Regions from separate parts of the Ensifer sp. MJa1 genome, predicted to be linked through region 1. Evidence: riboswitches for the same ligand, from Rfam matches in the RefSeq annotation. Region 1 holds a riboswitch; the other holds the start of a gene.
What was found. A riboswitch is a leader RNA that binds a small molecule or an ion and turns the genes downstream of it on or off. The one in region 1 is predicted to bind thiamine pyrophosphate.
Positions count from the first base shown of each region.

Region 2: it holds a riboswitch for thiamine pyrophosphate, as region 1 does, so the genes downstream of both, thiD (bifunctional hydroxymethylpyrimidine kinase/phosphomethylpyrimidine kinase) here and thiC (phosphomethylpyrimidine synthase ThiC) in region 1, are expected to answer to the same signal.

Region 1 is NZ_JAKUMO010000002.1:406,193-411,083, forward strand. It holds gene thiC (phosphomethylpyrimidine synthase ThiC) at 1-1,594, opposite strand, end outside; TPP riboswitch at 1,685-1,814, opposite strand; gene MKZ91_RS04615 (sigma-54-dependent transcriptional regulator) at 1,912-3,276, opposite strand; gene MKZ91_RS04620 (sensor histidine kinase) at 3,280-4,891, opposite strand, start outside.
Region 2 is NZ_JAKUMO010000022.1:4,218-9,108, reverse strand. It holds gene MKZ91_RS24640 (hypothetical protein) at 1-491, shown strand, start outside; gene MKZ91_RS24635 (glycosyltransferase family 4 protein) at 488-1,789, shown strand; gene thiD (bifunctional hydroxymethylpyrimidine kinase/phosphomethylpyrimidine kinase) at 1,943-2,773, opposite strand; TPP riboswitch at 3,026-3,129, opposite strand; gene MKZ91_RS24625 (DUF6429 family protein) at 3,266-3,499, shown strand; partial or broken gene MKZ91_RS24620 (transposase domain-containing protein) at 3,480-3,641, opposite strand; gene MKZ91_RS24615 (IS110 family transposase) at 3,753-4,784, shown strand.

The DNA.
Region 1 (4,891 bases):
AGAGGTTGAACTGGTCCTCCCAGCGGAACTCGAAACGGGCGCGCGACAGCGCGTCGTCGCGCACCTGGGCTGCCGGATGACCCTTGGCGAGATCCGCGGCGTGGGCAGCGATCTTGTAGGCGATGACGCCGACCTTGACGTCGTTGCGGTCGGGCAGGCCCAGATGCTCCTTCGGCGTGACATAGCAGAGCATGGCGGTGCCGAACCAGCCGATCATGGCAGCACCGATACCCGAGGTGATGTGGTCGTAGCCCGGCGCAATGTCGGTCGTCAGCGGCCCGAGCGTATAGAACGGCGCCTCGCCACAGGTCTTCAGTTGCTTGTCCATGTTCTCCTTGATCTTGTGCATCGGCACGTGGCCGGGGCCTTCGATCATCACCTGGCAGTCTTTTGCCCAGGCGATCTGGGTGAGTTCGCCAAGCGTCTCCAGTTCGGCGAATTGCGCTGCGTCGTTGGCGTCGGCAATCGAGCCAGGGCGCAGGCCGTCGCCGAGCGAGAACGAGACGTCATAGGCGCGGCAGATGGCGCAGATCTCCTCGAAATGCTCGTAGAGGAAACTCTCGCGGTGGTGATGCAGACACCACTTGGCCATGATCGAGCCGCCGCGCGAGACGATGCCGGTGACGCGGTCGACGGTGAGTGGGATGTAGTGGAGCCGCACGCCGGCATGGATGGTGAAATAATCGACGCCCTGCTCGGCCTGCTCGATCAGCGTGTCACGGTAGACCTCCCAGTTGAGGTCTTCGGCAATGCCGTTGACCTTTTCCAGCGCCTGATAGAGCGGCACGGTACCGATCGGAACCGGCGAGTTGCGGATGATCCATTCGCGGATGTTGTGGATGTTGCGGCCGGTCGACAGGTCCATGACCGTGTCGGCGCCCCAGCGGGTCGCCCAGACCATCTTCTCGACCTCCTCGGCCATCGACGAGGTGACGGCGGAGTTGCCGATATTGGCGTTGATTTTCACCAGGAAGTTCCGGCCGATGATCATCGGTTCGGATTCCGGATGGTTGATATTGGCCGGCAGGATCGCCCGGCCGCTGGCGATTTCCTGGCGGACGAACTCGGGGGTGACATGATCAGGGACATGGGCGCCGAAGCTCTCGCCATCGCGGACCTTCGCGCGCGCCGCATCGCGGCCGAGGTTCTCGCGGATCGCCACGAACTCCATCTCCGGCGTGATGATGCCGGCGCGCGCATAGGCAAGCTGGGTCACGGCCTTGCCGGCGGTCGCCTTCAGTGGTGTGTGCTGGAGCGGAAAGGTCGGCGTCAGTCGGTCGCCGGTCGCAAAGCCGTTGTCCTCCGGCCGCACGATCCGTCCCTCGTAAGTCTCGACGTCGCCGCGGGCGAGGATCCAGTTGCGGCGCAGCCTCGGCAGGCCCGCCTCGATGCTGATCTCGGCATCGTCGGCCGTATAGGCGCCGGAGGAATCATAGACCGTGACCGGCGGCTCGCCGGAGGTCGGGTGCAGTGCGATCTCGCGCATCGGCACGCGGATGTCCGGGTGCAGGACACCAGGCTTGTGGATCTTGCGGGAGGCGGGGAGCGGCCCTTGTGTGACCGAGAGGGCTGCAGGTTTGGTGGCAATATTCATGACGAGGCTCCAAGTTGCGGTTGGAGACCCAGTTCTGATGCCGAGAGGATGAAAGACGCGCCGCCGGACGACCGACTAAGCGGAGTCGTGGCTTCGATATCTGCACCGTCCCTACGCCAGTATGAACTGGATCAGGTTCAACGGGTCACTGCGCCACAGCCGGCAAGCCGACCATCCAGCAGTATCTCAGCCCCTTGGCGGGACCCCCCTGGTGAATGCCCAGAAGATAGCCATCGATCGGCCTGCGTCGTCAAGCGTGAATTCGCTCGTCGATCAAGATGCATCCTATGCGGGAATTTTCGGTCTCTCCGGAAAGCCTAGCGGCCGGACTTTTCCGGTGCGCCGCGTTCGGCGTAATCGGCGCGGTTGATGCCGTGACGCTGAAGCTTGTCGTAGAAGGTCTTGCGTGGAATGCCGAGCGCTTCGATCGTTGCCTTGACGTCGCCGCGCTGAGCGCGAAGCACCTCTTTCAGGATCTCCGCTTCGTAGCGCTCCAACCGCTCTGGCAGCGCGTAACCCGGCTGATCGGTTGCCGCAGCGGTCTGGCCCAGCGAGCCTTCGACACCAAGCGCGACCCGCTCGGCAAAGTGCGAGAGTTCACGCACATTGCCGGGCCAGGCATGAGTCATCAGATGTCGTTGCACCGCCGGCGAGACGACCGGCGCGTCGCGCTTGAAGCGCTCGGTCGCGCGGGTCAGGAAGTGCGAAAACAGCAGCGGGATATCGTCGCGACGCTCGCGCAGTGGCGGGATGGACAAGGTGACGACATTCAACCGAAAATAGAGATCCTCGCGGAAGTCTCCGCGTTGGACCGGGTCGCCGAGGTCGATCTTGGCGGCGGCAATGACGCGGATATCGACGGGGCGCACCTGGTTGGTGCCGAGCGGCGTGATCTCGCGAGCTTCCAGAACCCGCAGCATCTTGACCTGGGTGGCCGGCGGCATCGCTTCGATTTCGTCAAGAAACAGCGTGCCGCCGCTTGCATGCTCTATCCGTCCCACGCGCTTTTTCAACGCGCCGGTGAACGCGCCCGCTTCGTGGCCGAAGAGTTCGCTCTCGATCACCGTCTCCGGAAGTGCCCCGCAATTCAGCGCCACGAAGTTGCCGTCGCGGCGACGGCTCCAATTGTGCAGCAGCGTGGCCACCACTTCCTTGCCGCTGCCGGTCTCACCGGCGACGAGCACGTCGACATCGGTATCGGCGATATGTTTGATCGTTTGGCGCAGGCGGTCCATCACCGGCGTCTGGCCGATCAGCGGCAGGCTGTCGCCGGCGGTCTCGGCTGCCCGCTTCAAGGCGCGGTTTTCCATGACGAGCCGGCGCTTTTCGAGCGCGCGGTGCACGCTCTGCACCAGCCTGTCGGCCGCAAAGGGTTTGGGAATGAAGTCGTAGACGCCGTCCTGCAAGGCTTGCACTGCCATCGGGATGTCTCCGTGGCCAGTCACCAGGATCACGGGCAGGTCCTTGTCGAAAGTCGCGACACGGCGAAAAAGTTGCAGCCCGTCAATGCCGGGCATGCGGATATCGCTGACAACGATGCCGTCGAAATCGGCATCAAGCGTCTCAAGCGCCTCGGCGGCGCTCGCATGGGCCGTAACGCTCAAGCCCGCAAGCTCGAGCGTCTGCTTCATCGCCTTGCGCAGATCATTGTCGTCGTCGATGAGATACACGGACGGCTGCATCGTTCAGGCCTTTTTCAGGCGTACCGTGAAGACGGTGCCCTTGTCGCTGGTTTCAACGAAGATCTCACCGCCATAGTCGGCGACGATCTCCTTGGAGATGGCAAGGCCGAGGCCCAGCCCCTCGTCCTTGGAAGTGTTGAAGGGGGTGAAGAGATCTTCGAGGATCTCCGGGCGGATGCCGGGGCCATTGTCTGCGACGACGAGCAAGAGCCTGTCGTCGGGGCCGTGTTCGCAGTGCACGCGGATCTCGGCGTCGGCGCGTTCGCCCAGCGCTTCGAGTGCGTTCTGCAACAGATTGATCAGCACCTGTTCCAGCCGGATGCGGTTGCCGAAGACGCTGAGGCCATTTTCGGGAAGGTCGATGATGATGGCGTCCATTCGGCCGGCAAAGCGGCTGCGCAAAAGCATCAGGGCGCCCTCGATCACTTCGCGCATGGGGGTCGGTTCGGCGACAAAGCGGCCCTTGCGGGCGAAGCCGCGCAATTCGTCGGTGATGGTGCCGACCCGATCGGTCAGCTCGGCGATGCTCACGAGGTTTTCGACCGCCGTTTGCTGCTGGCCGCGGTCAAGGAAGGTGCGGGCATTGTCGGCATAGGCGCGGATCGTGGCGACCGGTTGGTTGATTTCATGGGCGACGCCGGCTGCAACCTGGCCGAGGATCGCCAGCCGGTTCGCCTGGACAAGCTCCTGTTGTACGGCCTGCAGCTTCTCGCCGGTGCGCCGGTGATCGGCAATTTCCGTTTCCAGGTGGTCGCGGGCGAGGCTGAGGTCACGCGTGCGTTCCGTCACGCGGCGCTCCAGTTCGTCGCGGGCGGCGCGATCTCTTGCCGTCGTCTGGGCCAGCGTCTGGCGTCGGCGCAAGAGAAGGGCCGCAAGGGCGAGCAGCGGCACCAGGGCCGCCATTGCCAGCAGCCGTGCTTCGCGTGCCGCCGCAGCGATCGCGCCATCGAGCGGCGCCAACTGTTCCAGCCGCCAGCTTGTCGTCGGAACCATGGTTTCGACACGAAGGTAGTGCCGCTCACTGTCGCCCGGCAGCAGTGCGCGCAATTCGCTGGACCCGTCGGTGGTCGGCTCGATGTCGCGGAAAGGCAATGGCAGCAGTGAGGCATCGCCGAACTGCAGGCTGTCGCGGATGGCGGCAACGCGATCGCGCGGGATGGTTCTGGTCGTCATGAATCGCCAGGACGGGAAGCTGGTGATCAAGACGATGCCGCGCCGGTCGGTCACATAGACGGGCTTTCCGGATGCCAGCCATTCCGCCTCGACGTCGTCGAATTCGAGTTTGGCGACGACGACGCCGATCGGACCGTCGGGGCCCTGAACCCGCCGTGAAATGTAGAGGCCCGGCCGCTTGCTCACCGTACCCATGGCGAAGTGCTCGGCCTTGCCGTCGCGCATCGCCATGCGGAAATATTCGCGGAAGGCATAGTCGTTGCCGACGAAGCTCGTCGGCTCGCGCCAGTTGCTGGCGGCAACGGCAACGCCGTCGGGGCCGATAACGTAGATCACGGCTGCATCGGTATTGGTCGCGAGCGCCTGGAGTTTCTCGTTCAATCGCTGCAGCGCATGGCCGTTGCGGCTCGAAAGCGCGTCCTTGACCTCGACATCGTCGGCA
Region 2 (4,891 bases), on a different contig from region 1:
GGTACCAGACGCTGATCGCCACTTACGATGCAAACAGGGGAAGCATCATTTCGCCGACCCTTGCCTATGAGGACCATTCGATCCGCTGGGCCGGAAGCCCTTCGCTCGACCGCCCGGATCACCTGCAATCAAGCCGCTACGCCGGTTATCCGATTGGTGCCGTGAACCGCCTCAAGCTGACGCGGGTTGCAACGGCATCGCTCGAATGCTGCATCCTGCCACGAAGCGCCCTGGTCGAGGACACGGGAACAGCACCCGCCTATCTCGGCGCGTCGCTGAAAGGTCTCGACCTGGCGCTGCGACTGAGCGGCAAGGGATACGAATCCTACTGGCTGCCCTCTTTGCAGATGCTCGGATCGGATGAGGCCGGCGCCGCCGGTTCGGCGGCATCGGCGCGCTATGTGGAACGCGCCGACCAAACGATTTTCCGCGCGCGCTGGATGTCCGCGGCAGAGCCGGAAATCGCCACAGCAAGGGAGATTTCCGCATGAGTGAGAAGCTCCGCGTTCTCGTTATTTCGCACGGTCATCCGACCCACTCTCTCGGTGGCGCTGAGATTGCCTCGCATAGCCAGCACAAGGCCTTAAACGGCCTGCCCGGCATCGAATCGGTCTATCTCGCCCGCGTTGGTAACCCCGTGCCACGGCATGGTGCTTCGGCGCTGATGAGCCTGAGGCTCGCCACGGACGAGGTGCTTTATCACGCCGAGGATTACGACCACTTCTTCCTGTCCAACGGTGACACCGACGCCATTCGCCAGGATCTCTTACGTTTCGTCGGCGACATCAGACCCGATATCGTCCATTTCCACCACATCATCGGCTTCGGGCTCGAAGCGCTTTATGCGGTTCGTGACATGCTGCCGAAGGCGCGTATCGTTGTCACTTTCCACGAATATCTGTCGATCTGCCACAACCACGGGCAGATGGTGAAGCGACCGTCGGGCCAGCTTTGCAACGGCGCTTCGCCGATCAGTTGCCACGGCTGTTTCCCGGATATCCCGGTTTCGCGCTTCGTGCGGCGCGAACAGTTCGTGCGCGGCATGCTCAACCTGGCCGACGCCTTCATAGCCCCGAGCGCCTTTCTTGCCAACCGCTATGTCGATTGGGGGATCGAGGCAGAAAAGATCTTCGTCATCGAAAATGGCATCGTGCTTGGCGACAAGGCGCCAGCGCGTGACCTGCCTGCGCCGACGGCCAGACGCAACCGCTTTGCCTATTTCGGCCAGATGACGCCGTTCAAGGGTGTTCACGTGCTGATCGACGCGGTCTCGCGGGTGCCCGACGAGATCTGGGGCGACGATTCCTCGCTGATGATCTTCGGCGGCAACCTTGAACGCCAACCGAAGGACTATCAGGAACAGGTCGCCAAACTGATCGAGGACGCCGGCCGCCGCGTCCGCTTCTACGGCTCCTATCAGAACCAGGACATGCCACGGCTGATGCGCTCGGCCGACTGGGTGGTGATGCCGTCCGTCTGGTGGGAGAACTCGCCCATCGTCATTCAGGAGGCGCTGCACCACGGCCGACCGATCCTCTGCTCCGATATCGGCGGCATGGCCGAGAAGGTGCGGGACCGCCTGGACGGCTATCATTTCCGCGCCGGCAGCGCCCAGGATCTCGCCGACCGTCTGATCGACGTCCTGAGCACGCCGCGGTCTTGGGACAATCTGCGCGCCACGCTCCGGCGGCCGATGAGCCATACCGAGAGCGCGCGCGAACATGTGGCGCTCTACCGCAAGCTGCTCAATGGAGCGCCGGAAGAGACACGCAGCGCCGCCGTAGCCTGAAGGTTCCGCCGGGCGCGGTGTGATGGCGGCGTCCCCGGCTGAAACCCGCCGGCGCCGTTCGACCATGGCGGTGGCTGCTCCTTTTTTCAATGCAACCTGGAGTTCATTGAAACTCGGAAGCCTGAACCGCGCGCATCCGGGCTGCTTGCTGTCCTAATCTGTTGCCTGGATCGCCCTGCCATCATCGGGCCTCCACCATTGATGGAAGTGGTGGACCGGCCCGCGCCCCTGCCCGACTCGCAAGCCATTAGCAGCGACAAGCGCCTCGTGCAGATAGGCCTTGGCAGCGACGACCGCGTCCGAAAGCGTCTGCCCGCGGGCCAGGCCAGCGGCGATTGCCGCCGAAAGCGTGCACCCGGTCCCATGGTCATTCCTGGTCTCGACCCGCGGCCGCGACAAACGAAGGACCTTTTCGCCGTCGAAGAGAATGTCCACGGCCTCCTGGCCCTTGCCGTGCCCACCCTTCATCAAAACTGCGCCTGCGCCGAGCTTCAAAAGAAGCTCCGCCTGACGCGAAACCTCAACCTCATCTTCGGCAACGGAACGTCCCGTCAACAACGCCGCCTCCGGCAGGTTCGGCGTCAACACCAGCGCCGTTGGCAGCAACTGCTCCTTGAGTGCCGCAATCGCATCCGAACGCATCAGTATATCGCCCGAAGTCGCAACCATGACCGGATCGATGACCGCCGCCTGACGGTAGCGTTTCAGGCCACCGGCGATTGCCGCAATTGTCTCCTGCCGCGAGACCATGCCGATCTTCACCGCACGAACGGCGAGGTCTGAAAACACCGCATCGATCTGCGCGGAAACGACAGCTGGGGAAACATCTTCGACGGCGGTAACGCCGCGGGTGTTTTGCGCCGTGATCGCCGTGATCACGCTGGCACCGTAGACGCCGAGTGCCGAAAACGTCTTCAGGTCTGCCTGGACACCCGCACCACCACCGGAATCCGAGCCCGCGATCGTGACGGCGATAGCAGTCATGCCCGGCTCCACTGAAATGTAGAAGCAGCTCTGATGATGGCGAACGCGCGGGCCAGTGACCAACTCAAGCACGTACAAACTGAGGTGGGTCGTCGATGCAGTATGGAGGAATCCGACAGATCGAGCCCCTGGGCCGGTCGCCTCGCCCCCCAGAGTTCTTCGTCGCTACATTCTAAACTGCATACTGGCACCAGTGATCTCCCGAAACCAAAATCACGGAGATCCAGACGAACGGCGGAGGCGCGGGAGTGCCAGAGAGGCCCTTGCCGTTCCTACGCCGGTATGATCCGGATCAGGTTCAAGGGTCTGGCTCACCGCCATCTCAGCACAGTCAATGTGCGCCCCTCGGCAGGAGGGATGCTAGGGCAGCGTAGGGGGGGGTGTCAAACCCGAACCACTGTGACAAATAGCTCAGAAGATGATTTGCTGAGTGGAGTATCCATCCGAGCAGGGCCGCAGGATTTTGGGTGCCGCGCGTGGTAACGTCGGTTCATGGAGATCGATGAGGACAAGATCGACGATGCGGTTTTGGCGCTGCTATGGCTGACGCTGCATAACGAACGCTGTGCCTGGAAGGGCTTCGACTGGGCAACGACGGATCGGCTTCACAAGAAGGGCTTGATCGGCGACCCAGTCAACAAGTCGAAGTCATTGATCCTGACCGATGAAGGCTTGGCGCGTTCGCAAGCATTGTTCCGGGAGCTGTTTACGCGGCCGCCGCAATAGCCGTCCCTTTGTGTGTCTTCCATTGCCACGGCAGCAGTTCGTGCAGGCGGGAGACGGGAAGATCGGCGATGCGGCTAAACACATCGGCGAGCCACGCCTTTGGGTCGACGTCGTTGAGACATGGGATAATCGCGGCGCGATCTCCTCAGGCCATTTTCTCTGTTGATACTGGTAGGGGTGGTTGCCCCCGATAAGATGGGAATACGGGCTCCCGATTGGCACCGGGCCCAAACATCATTCGTTGGAGGCAACCATGAACCAGTATATCGGGCTCGACATTTCCTTGAAAGACACCGCGATCTCAATCCGGCAAGACGGCAAACGCATCTGGCGCGGCAAGTGTCCTTCGGACCCCAGGCTTCTGGCAGATATGATCCGCAAGCATGCGCCGCATGCCAGACGCGTCGTCTTCGAGACGGGGCCGTTGTCGACGTGGTTCTATCACGCCCTGACGGCTGAGGAGATGCCGGCGATCTGCATCGAGGCCCGGCATGCGCAGAAGGTTTTGAACGAGACGCTCAACAAGACCGATGCCAATGATGCGGACGGGTTGGCGCAACTGGCGGAAGCCGGCTTCTACAAGACCGTCCGGGTAAAAGCGTTCGACAGCATGCTGACGCGCACGCTGGTCGGGGCGCGCAATCAGCTCCTGAGCATTTCGATCCAGATCAGCAACCAGATTCGCGGCCTGATGAAGACGTTCGGCCTCATCGTCCCCAAGGGAACAGGCCGCGTGTTCGACGGCCACGTGAAGGCACTGCTGGATGGCAATGACGACCTGGCACGGATCATATTGCCCCTGCTCGATGCCTGGCGCGACATACGCAAACGCGCCGCCGAGCTTGACCGCCAGTTGCTCGCGATGGCGCGGCAGAGCCAGGCTGTGAAACGTCTGATGACGATTCCGGGTATCGGCGCCATCACAGCCGTCTCCTATGTCGCGGCGATTGAAGACCCGGGCCACTTCAGAACATCGCGCTCGGTAGGCGCTTGGCTCGGACTGACGACGCGACGTTATCAGTCAGGCGAGGTCGATTATGACGGCCATATCTCGAGCAGGGGCGACAACCATTTGCGGGCACTGCTTTACGAAGCGGCAACGGTTCTGCTGACGAGAACCAGCGTCAGGACCGAGTGCCGTCTCAAGTTGTGGGGGCTGAAGCTGCGTGAACGGTTGGGGTTCAAGCGCGCCGCGGTGGCGGTCGCCCGCAAGCTCGCGGTCATCATGCACAGCATGCTCAAGACAGAAGAAGTGTTCAACGCATCGGCTGGCGCAACCGCATAAGCGAAGTATCAGCCTCCTTCCCTCAGCGCGTCAACCCGACTTGAGGCGTTGAGCGTCCATGCTGCGGACGTGGGGCGGACCATTCCGTTAATTGCCGTTGCAGCTCG